Linked DNA regions of Proteiniborus sp. DW1. The main gene of each other region encodes a partner of the protein of the gene in region 3 in a complex. Links are inferred from orthologs where the notes say so. Each region holds a gene or a part of one and is shown on either strand. Other genes may lie near its edges. The genes, in order: dnaX, holA and holB.

What was found.
Region 1: holB (region 3) and dnaX share a complex: the UniProt entries of both Bacillus subtilis proteins name them as parts of the DNA clamp loading complex. The link is inferred for Proteiniborus sp. DW1 from one-to-one orthologs.
Region 2: holB (region 3) and holA share a complex: the UniProt entries of both Bacillus subtilis proteins name them as parts of the DNA clamp loading complex. The link is inferred for Proteiniborus sp. DW1 from one-to-one orthologs.

Annotation. Positions count from the first base shown.
Region 1 is NZ_FMDO01000028.1:75,539-78,676, reverse strand. The notes cover bases 70-3,040. They hold dnaX (DNA polymerase III subunit gamma/tau), read right to left. Parts: upstream 2,398-3,040; coding sequence 742-2,397; downstream 70-741. Other genes in these bases: DW1_RS06195 (xanthine dehydrogenase family protein molybdopterin-binding subunit), read right to left, coding at 2,650-3,040; DW1_RS06205 (YbaB/EbfC family nucleoid-associated protein), read right to left, coding at 388-723; recR (recombination mediator RecR), read right to left, coding at 70-259. Also shown: more of recR, read right to left, coding at 1-69; more of DW1_RS06195, read right to left, coding at 3,041-3,138. UniProt on the Bacillus subtilis protein: Part of the beta sliding clamp loading complex, which hydrolyzes ATP to load the beta clamp onto primed DNA to form the DNA replication pre-initiation complex.
Region 2 is NZ_FMDO01000040.1:19,015-22,015, forward strand. Bases 126-2,959 are described here. They hold holA (DNA polymerase III subunit delta), read right to left. Parts: upstream 2,146-2,959; coding sequence 1,105-2,145; downstream 126-1,104. Other genes in these bases: DW1_RS10295 (sensor histidine kinase), read right to left, coding at 224-1,087; DW1_RS10305 (DNA internalization-related competence protein ComEC/Rec2), read right to left, coding at 2,193-2,959. Also shown: DW1_RS10290 (NfeD family protein), read right to left, coding at 1-103; more of DW1_RS10305, read right to left, coding at 2,960-3,001. UniProt on the Bacillus subtilis protein: Part of the beta sliding clamp loading complex, which hydrolyzes ATP to load the beta clamp onto primed DNA to form the DNA replication pre-initiation complex.
Region 3 is NZ_FMDO01000003.1:95,576-98,625, reverse strand. Bases 81-2,963 are described here. They hold holB (DNA polymerase III subunit delta'), read right to left. Parts: upstream 2,071-2,963; coding sequence 1,090-2,070; downstream 81-1,089. Other genes in these bases: DW1_RS00585 (cyclic-di-AMP receptor), read right to left, coding at 2,950-2,963; DW1_RS00590 (cyclic-di-AMP receptor), read right to left, coding at 2,549-2,878; DW1_RS00595 (YaaR family protein), read right to left, coding at 2,084-2,536; DW1_RS00605 (PSP1 domain-containing protein), read right to left, coding at 184-1,086; DW1_RS00610 (DUF362 domain-containing protein), read right to left, coding at 81-85. In the rest of the region: more of DW1_RS00610, read right to left, coding at 1-80; more of DW1_RS00585, read right to left, coding at 2,964-3,050. UniProt on the Bacillus subtilis protein: DNA polymerase III is a complex, multichain enzyme responsible for most of the replicative synthesis in bacteria.

The DNA.
Region 1 (3,138 bases), on a different replicon or contig from region 3:
CTACAACACATATTGTAGTTTGATCTCTGTTAGTATTGCTACAAATAAAGCATGGATCTGTATCTGTAAGATTACTACATATGCTACAATACTTAATATTTCTCTTGGCATTTACTATGGCATTTGCAAGCTCATTTACATCATCGGCATTCATGTTTAGCACATAAAACGCAAGCCTTTGAGCTGTTTTTCTGCCTATACCAGGTAGTTTTGAAAATTCTTCTATTAGACTGGCTAAAGGAGGCGCAAAATACTCCATCTATATCACCCTTTCAGTTAAGCTGTTTCCAGCATTTAAACATAGAAAAACTAGGTGGAGAATACTCTCCACCTTATTTAAATCCTACCTTTGATAAAACTTAAAGGTAGGAAGCTGTAGTGAAACTGCTAAAATAACCCTGGTATATTCATACCTCCAGTTATCTTTTGCATTTCCCTACTAACCATTTCGTCTGCACTTCTTAAAGCTTCATTTGTTGCAGCAAGGATTAAGTCTTGAAGCATTTCAACATCATCTGGATCTACTACATCCTTATCTATAGTCACTTCCAGCACTTCTTTTTTTCCATTAACCTTAACTGTAACTGCTCCACCACCTGCGCTTGCTTCGACTTCTCTTTCGTTTAGCTCATTTTGCAAATCAGCCATTTGCTTCTGCATTTTTTGAACCTGCTTCATCATATTTCCCATGTTACCCATTCCTGGGAATCCACCTCTTGCCATTATAAAAAAACCTCCTTATTATTCTTCAATTTTTACTAGTTCTTCTCCAAAAGTATCAATAACCTTTTGGATTAGCTCTTCGCCTTGTTTCTCTTCCTGCTTTTCTTCATTAACATCTACAATGTCATCTTCCATTGCAAATTTAATCTCTATATTAGAATTTAAGCAATTATTAATGATTTTCTGAACAAGCTCCTTATTTTCACTTTTTTCAATGGCCTCTTTATGAAATCTAAATCCATCTTCAAAAGCTATTGTCAATATATTATTCTTTATACTTAAAGGTTTTCCTTCCATAATTAGAGCATGAAGAGATATTCTTTCAACTCTTGTAGCCTTTAATATATTTTTCCATTCATCTTTAATCTCTTTAATATCTATATCTGTTCGTAATTCGCATTTGTTTTGATTAGTAGCAACTGGAATATATTGTTGCCTTTCTACTACTTTTTCAGAAACTGTACTCTTAGTAGAAGTATTAGATACAGATTGCTTTCTAGAATCTGCCTCTTTAATAAAAGTGCCATTTTCAAGCTTTTCTTCTAGCCTTCTAAGTCTTGTCATCACATCATCAAAATCATTGTTAGTAGCTTCGTTTAACATCTTTATGATGCTGACTTCAAGTATTACCCTAGGCTGAGACGACCATTTGCACTGAGTCTCTGCATCTGATAGTATTCTAAGTATATTTATTATACCACTTGTGTCTATATTTTCAGCCTGTTTTTTAAGATTTTCTATCATTTCCTCTGTTTCATCAAGCATACTATCTACATTTTTAGATACCTTTATGACCATTAGGTTCCTAAAGTGAAGTATCAAGTCTTTAATAAACTGATTAATGTCTTTCCCACTTTGAACTATTTGCTCTATAAGCTCAAGAGCCTTATCTGCATTTTTTCCTATTATTGAATCTGTTAGCTCATATATTATATCATTACTTACTACTCCAAGTATGGAGAGAATGTAATCATAGGTCAGTTTCTTTTCAGAAAAGGAAAGGCATTGATCTAGAAGGCTAAGGGCATCTCTCATCGCTCCATCTGAATTTCTAGCTATTAGATTTAGACCTTTTGGGTCCGCATTTATGCCTATTTCGTCTAATATGTTTTGCATATTTTCTATTATATCTTTTATGGTTATCCTTTTAAAGTCAAACCTTTGACATCTAGATAATATTGTAGCTGGCAGTCTTTGAGGCTCTGTTGTAGCCAGTATGAATATTAAATGCTTTGGTGGCTCTTCTAATATTTTTAAAAGAGCATTAGAAGCACCTTTAGATATCATATGAACCTCGTCAATAATGTATACTTTATATTTGCATTTAGCTGGAGGATACTTTGCCTTCTCTCTAAGCTCTCTAATATCTTCTACACTAGTATTAGAAGCAGCATCCATTTCTATGACATCCATTATAGTTTCATCAAGTATTCCCTTACATACTTCACATTCATTACAAGGGTTTCCATCATGACTATTTGTACAATTGACAGCTCTCGCAAATACTTTTGCTGTGGAAGTCTTGCCAGTTCCTCTAGTTCCTGAAAATAAATACGCATGGGCTATGTTATTATTTTTTATTTGGTTTTTTAGTGTTGTAGTTATATGTTCTTGCCCCATGACATCGTCAAAGGTCTTTGGTCTAAACTTCCTATACAATGCTTGATAAGCCATTCAATCACCTTCACGTGTTTAATAAGTATATTATACCAAAACTTCTTGTCATATACCACTGTTGGATTTTTAACACTAAAATTCCTTTACCTAAGAGCTTAGGATTACAGTAATAAGATTCAAGATGACGAAACTCTTCATTGCACTCAGAGTGACAATAGGAACTTGGCATTTCAAGTACTGTCAGCTGAACATATTAAAGGAGCAAAAATATTCAAAAGTCGATGTGTTCAACACATCGACCTATTTTAGTTATATATTGCTTTGTTTTTCTAACAATGTCGTCAATACTTTTTCTGGTGTTGCCGGTAAGTCTCTTATCCTGATTCCGCAAGCATTATATATAGCATCCATAATCGCTGGAGCTACCGGATTTACTACTACTTCTCCTATAGATTTAGCTCCATAAGGTCCTGAAGCATCATATCCTGGTGCTAATTCTGCAACTACTTTCCCAATGTCTCTTCTCATTGGAAGCTTGTACTCCATCAGAGTATCAGTCATTAACCTTCCTTCCGGGCTATATTTTACTTCTTCATATAAGGCTAGCCCTATTCCTGTTGCTATACCACCTTCAACCTGTACCTTTGAAAGCATTGGGTTTATAGGTGTACCGCAATCTACTACTCCTACAAATTCAACTACATCTACTTTTCCTGTTTCTAAATCTACTTCTACCTCTGCAAATCCTGCCATATATGGAGAAGCATCTATTTCTGGCACATATGAACCTGTTGTTGA
Region 2 (3,001 bases), on a different replicon or contig from region 3:
CAAATCCTGGAACGAAAACCTCTATAATCATAAGTAAAAATCCTAAGCCGAAAAATATAACAGATAATATACCTATACTTTGGACTAATTCTGCCATTACCATATGTTCACTCCCTTCCGATGATTATTAGATAATTTTATATTATATCTATAATATCTATATATAAATACATATTTAATAAACAATACATTTAGAGGTCTCATATGTCGCTTTCATCAGCTATTATTCAGATGGAATATAGACACTAAAGGTTGTCACGCTTTGATTGCTATCTACAGTTATCTTTCCATTATATTTTTGTGTTATTTTCTTAGTTATTGCTAGCCCCATACCCTCTCCTCTATTTCTTTTAGTTGTATAGCCCGGCTCAAAAATACTATCCAGCATCTCTTTAGGGATTGATTTTCCACTATTCCTAATAGTAAAAACATAATTTGAATCTATTTCAACTATTTCAATATTAATAAATCCTTTTTCCTTTGACTCTTTTACGGCATCAATGGCATTATCGATTAAGTTTCCAAGAACTCTACACATTTCCCAATCAGGAACTATTAGGTTTTCAAGTCTTGTATCAATATGTAGTTCTACTAAAATATCTTTATTCTCACAGTCTACTAATTTAGCTTGTAAAAGTGCATTTATAGCTGCATTTGAAGTTTTTAGTGACCTATTTACCTTTATGATATCTTTATATACAGTCTCAATATAGTTAGAAGCTTCAGTATATTCATTTAATTCGATTAAGCTATAAACAACTTGTAGATGATTTAAGAAATCATGCCGTTGGGCACGTAATACATTATTAAGTTCTGATATATTTTGTAAGGATATACTTTTCATATTGTTTTGCAGACTTAGATCTCTTACCACCCTTATATCCTTCAAAACGAGAAAATTATTAATTAGAGAAATAGACACTAAACTAATTAGGAGCAAATCAAAGCTATTAATAGGCAAAAAACTTAGATTGTCTCTTAACAAATACACGGTTATTAGACCAGTTACTAAAATCACCTGTATCAAGTTAATAACGACAATAATTCTAATGGCCTTATTAGCATAGATGTTAAAATTTTTATTCATAAAAATTCCCCATTCATTTAATATAAGTTACTTATTTCAGATATGAACATTTCAACTGCTAAACTCCACTCCATCTTGCCTGTTTTAATAGTTCTATCAACATCAAGAGCTTTTTCTAGTATAGTATTGAGATTTGTAGAAGAAAAATTTTTTGTTTGCATTAATAGCTTTTTTACTACAAAGGTAGGGACATTAATTTTTTGAGATATATCGCCTTGGCTATACCCCTTTTCTCCATAAAGCTTCGTTAGCATCAACAGTCTCAGTTGCCTAATTATCATGTGAAAAATCAACTGAATAGGTTCATTGTCTAAAATCATATCATTAAATATAGATAAGGCTTCATCAACCTTTTTCTCTCCTATTGCATCTACTAGTGCAAAAACATTATTTTGAAGCGACTTGACTACTCCTTTTTCAATATCTTCTTTTTCTACAATTTTTCTTTGCCCGAGATAACTACAAATTTTGTTAATTTCATTTTCAAGATCATACAATGTACGCTCATTATTGGAATCGTAATATCCAGCTTGGTGCAAAAAAAACTGAATATCTATATTTGAAATACTTTTTTTATTTCTAGAAAAAACACTTTGAGTCCACTTTATTAATTCAGCATCTCTTAGCTTTAATAACTGTACTATTTCACCATTTTGCTTAATAATCTTAATCACTTTTTTTCTATTATCAATTTTAACTTCATTTAAAACAAACAGCAAACAAGTAGATGAATTAAGTTTCCCCAAATAGTTGCATAGCTCATCTTCATCTAAGTTATTGGTTTCTTTCTTAGTAGTAAATAAGGGAAGATCTTCTACCACAACTATTTTCTTATCAGACATAAATGGTAATGTTTCACATGCATTTATTATTTTATCTGTAGTTGTCTCTTTTCCATCAATATAAATCATATTAAGCGATTCAAAAGCTACGTCAATATATTTTTGCTTGATATTAGATATTATATAATCCTTCAAATACATCTCATTTCCATATAAAAGATAAACATTTTTGAGTTCATCATTTTTAATATCTTTTAGCATCTCCTTATAGTCCATCTGACGCACTCCTTTATCAATTCTCTTTTGAAAGCTATACCAATTGCTTAAGACTTGCAAATACCAATACAGCACTTTAATTGTAATTCTTCTGGTGTAGAATAGCAGTCAATATAAATAATACATAAGAAAACTGAAATTCCTATATAAATAATCATATACAACAACTCATACCTATACTTTTCTATTATATCATTAAATGTAACTTTATCTGTGATATATGTATATATTTCTATGCCTTCTTTATCTATTTTAAATCTTATCAAACCATTTTCATCATTTCTAAATATTTGTGTCCCTATCTGTCTATATCTTTCTAATACTTCATCATTGGGATGGCCAAAGTTATTTTTACCTACCTGAATTACTGCATAAGAAGGCTTTATTTTATTTACTAGCTCTGAGGTAGATGATGTAGAACTCCCATGGTGCGGAACTTTAATGACATCTATTTTATTTATTCTATTATCATTAACCATCCTGTATTCTACTTCCTTTTCAATATCACCAGTAAAGAATATACTCTTACCATAAGATTTTAGAATTAAAGCTAAGGACAGGTTATTTTCATTTTCAATATTATCAGCTGACACGTTATAAAGTGGATTTAAAACTTCTATTTTATTATAATTATCTATATGAATTAAATCACCTTCTGATATTTTATTGACTTTAATGTTATACTTATTTGCACTATACATGATTTCCTTGTATAGATAGTTTTTATTGTCCTCATATCCGATAAAAATATTGTCAATCCTTATATTATTTATAAGAGGAATCACTCCTTCAGCATGGTCCTCATGGAAGTGGGTTATAAAAATTGCATCTAATTTATTTATACCTTTCTTAAGCA
Region 3 (3,050 bases):
CGTCTCCTGCGCTAATAGCATTCACAGGGCACTCTGGTTCACATGCTCCACAGCTAATACATGCATCTGTAATTTTATATGACATAGAGTTCACCTCCTTAGAAAAGGACTTTACGCTCATTCGTTAATATTGTACCACTTATTCGATAAATATTAAAGTATTTTTAAAATATTTAACAAAGTCTATTCGTCTTTCATTAACTCCTCTAGTTTCTTTAAATCTTCTATATCTTCAACATCTATATGTATATTTTCATCTACAGGAGCTGCTGGCTTTTCTACTTCTTTAATTTCATCGATTACAAAAGGAATTATATCTTCTGTGTCGTCTGGGAGTTTAACTTTTACTTTTACAATTTCTAGTAGTGTATTAGTCTCTACTACTATACCCTTTCCATTTGGGGTCATTACTACTGAACCAATGCTTGGAAGTTTTTCTAATATCTTTTCATACATTTCATGCTCATATTTTAAGCAGCACATTAGTCTGCCACATATACCTGATATTTTAGTTGGGTTCAGTGATAGACTTTGCTCTTTAGCCATCTTAATAGATACTGGAGCAAATTCACCTAGGAAGGTTGAACAACAAAGAGTACGCCCACATGGTCCTAGACCACCTATCATCTTTGATTCGTCTCTAACTCCTATTTGTCTAAGCTCTATTCTCGTCTTAAATATGGCTGCTAAATCCTTAACTAACTCCCTAAAATCAACTCTTCCATCAGCTGTAAAATAAAATATGACCTTATTGTTATCAAAGGTATATTCTACATCTATTAGCTTCATATCCAAACCATGCTCTTCTATTTTTTTAAGGCAGGTTTCAAATGCTTCCTTCTCCTTTTGGATATTCTCCTGATTTAACGCAATATCCTCCTCTGTTGCCACTCTTAATACCCTTTTAAGAGGAGGGACTATTTCTTCTTCTTTTATTTCCTTAATTCCTACTACAGCTTGGCCAAACTCTATTCCTCTTGCAGTCTCTACTATAACAAAATCATCTTTTTTTATATCTATATTATCTGGATCAAAGTAATATATTTTCCCGGCCTTTTTAAATCTTACTCCTACGACTGTTACCATAATCTATACCTCCTGTATATTTAAAAGCATTACTTCAATTGCAAGCTGAAAGTTTACATTGGAGTGGATGTCCTCTTTAGTCCTTCTCACTACATCTAGTATATCCATTATTTTAGGCTTTGATAATTTCTTGCATTGGTTTAAAATCAAATCCACCTTATCTTTATTGATAAGAATATCTACATTCCCTGTTTCTTTATATATCAATAAATCCCTGCTCCATAATAAGATTATATCCAAGATTTCGTCTATAATGTCTTTATTATGTTCAAAAAAATCACTAACAGAAAAAACCTTTAATTTATCTCCATTTATAACTATGTCTATCTTTTCTATCGTCTCATCTCTAAGCATTTTAAACTCATCTGAGCTTGACAATTCTATAGCTCTTCCTATTATACCATTTGAAAACACAGCTATAAACCTTGCTTGATCTTCTGACCTATTGTAGTTTTTGATTAATGCCTTTTCAATTTTTTGCCTCTCTATAGGAGTGAACTTTACTATTTGACATCTTGAAACTATGGTAGGAAGTAAACTATAACCATTAGTAGCTAATAGTATAATAATTACATAAGCTGGTGGTTCTTCTAAGGTTTTCAAAAAGCTATTTTGTGCTTGTTGAGTCATTTTGTTTACATCATCTAATATATAGACTTTTCTATTTGACTCTAGGGGCAGCTTTCTAATAGTCCTCTGCAATTCATCTATTTGCTCCTTCTTAAATGAATCTTTATCTGGGTATTCCATATAAAAATCAGGATGGTTTCCTGATTCGATTTTCATACAGGATGGGCATGTGTTACATGGATTATCTCCACCTCTTTGACATAATAATGTTTTGGCAAAGACTTTAGCTAACTTTTCTTTGCCAATAGATTTAGGTCCTTCAAAGAGATAGCTATGCGAAACTGAGTCATTCCTTATTGCATTTTTTAGGCTTTCAATAATATTTTCATGCCCTATTATTTCATTAAAGTCCATATTAAACCCTCTCTTACATGTATACGTCTAATATGAGTCCTCGTATATCATCTAGTCTTTTTAGTATCTTTATGTTATCTTTTTCTTTAGATAATACGTCCTTTGTAAGTCCTTCTAATTCTTCGTCAACTCTTTTAATAATACCATAAACTCTATGTCTTCCTCTACTATCCAAAAAATTGCTCTTTTTAAATTTAACCATTGAATCTACAGATTCCTTTAAGAATTCAGAAATCAGAGCTTTATATGCTAATACTTCTTTTATTGTAACATTCTTTGCTAGCCTATCTGCTTGCATATCTATTTTCTCAAGAAGTTTTTCAAGTCTCTCTTTTACTGTTAACTCATCAGCTCTTTTCAGCTCTTCAGTAAATCTTGACCGTTGTATATCCCTTTTTTTAGCTTCTTGTGGATTTGGTAAATCAATGGCTTGGGCCGATTTATTCATAACATCATTTATCTTCATAGGTAACCTCTCCTATATTTTTTCAAATCTACTTATATCTACTACAAATATTGTGGCTCCCCCTACTTGAACCTCCACTGGATAAGCCATGTATATTCCAGATGACCATGCAACAGGTGGTGGAGGAGTAGTAATCATCTTTCTTGAACGACATAGCTCTTCAATTATCTTAATTACATTATCCACTTCCTCTTTTTTCACTCCTGTTAGTATGGTTGTGTTTCCTGATCTTAGGAAGCCTCCTGTAGAAGCAAGCTTAGTAACACTATATCCGGTTTTCATTAATTTATCTACTAGCCTAGGAGCATCTTCATCTTGAACAATGGCTATAACGAGTTTCATGTTTTACCCTCCTTTCATTTTCACAAACACACTAGAATATAATGAAATAGCATATATTTCATTATATCCTCCTATATCCTCTCATATCTATCAACATCTAAAACAAATATTGTAGCTCCTCCTATTTTTATGTTATAAGGATATGGCATGTAAGCCTCTTCTACTAATGGCA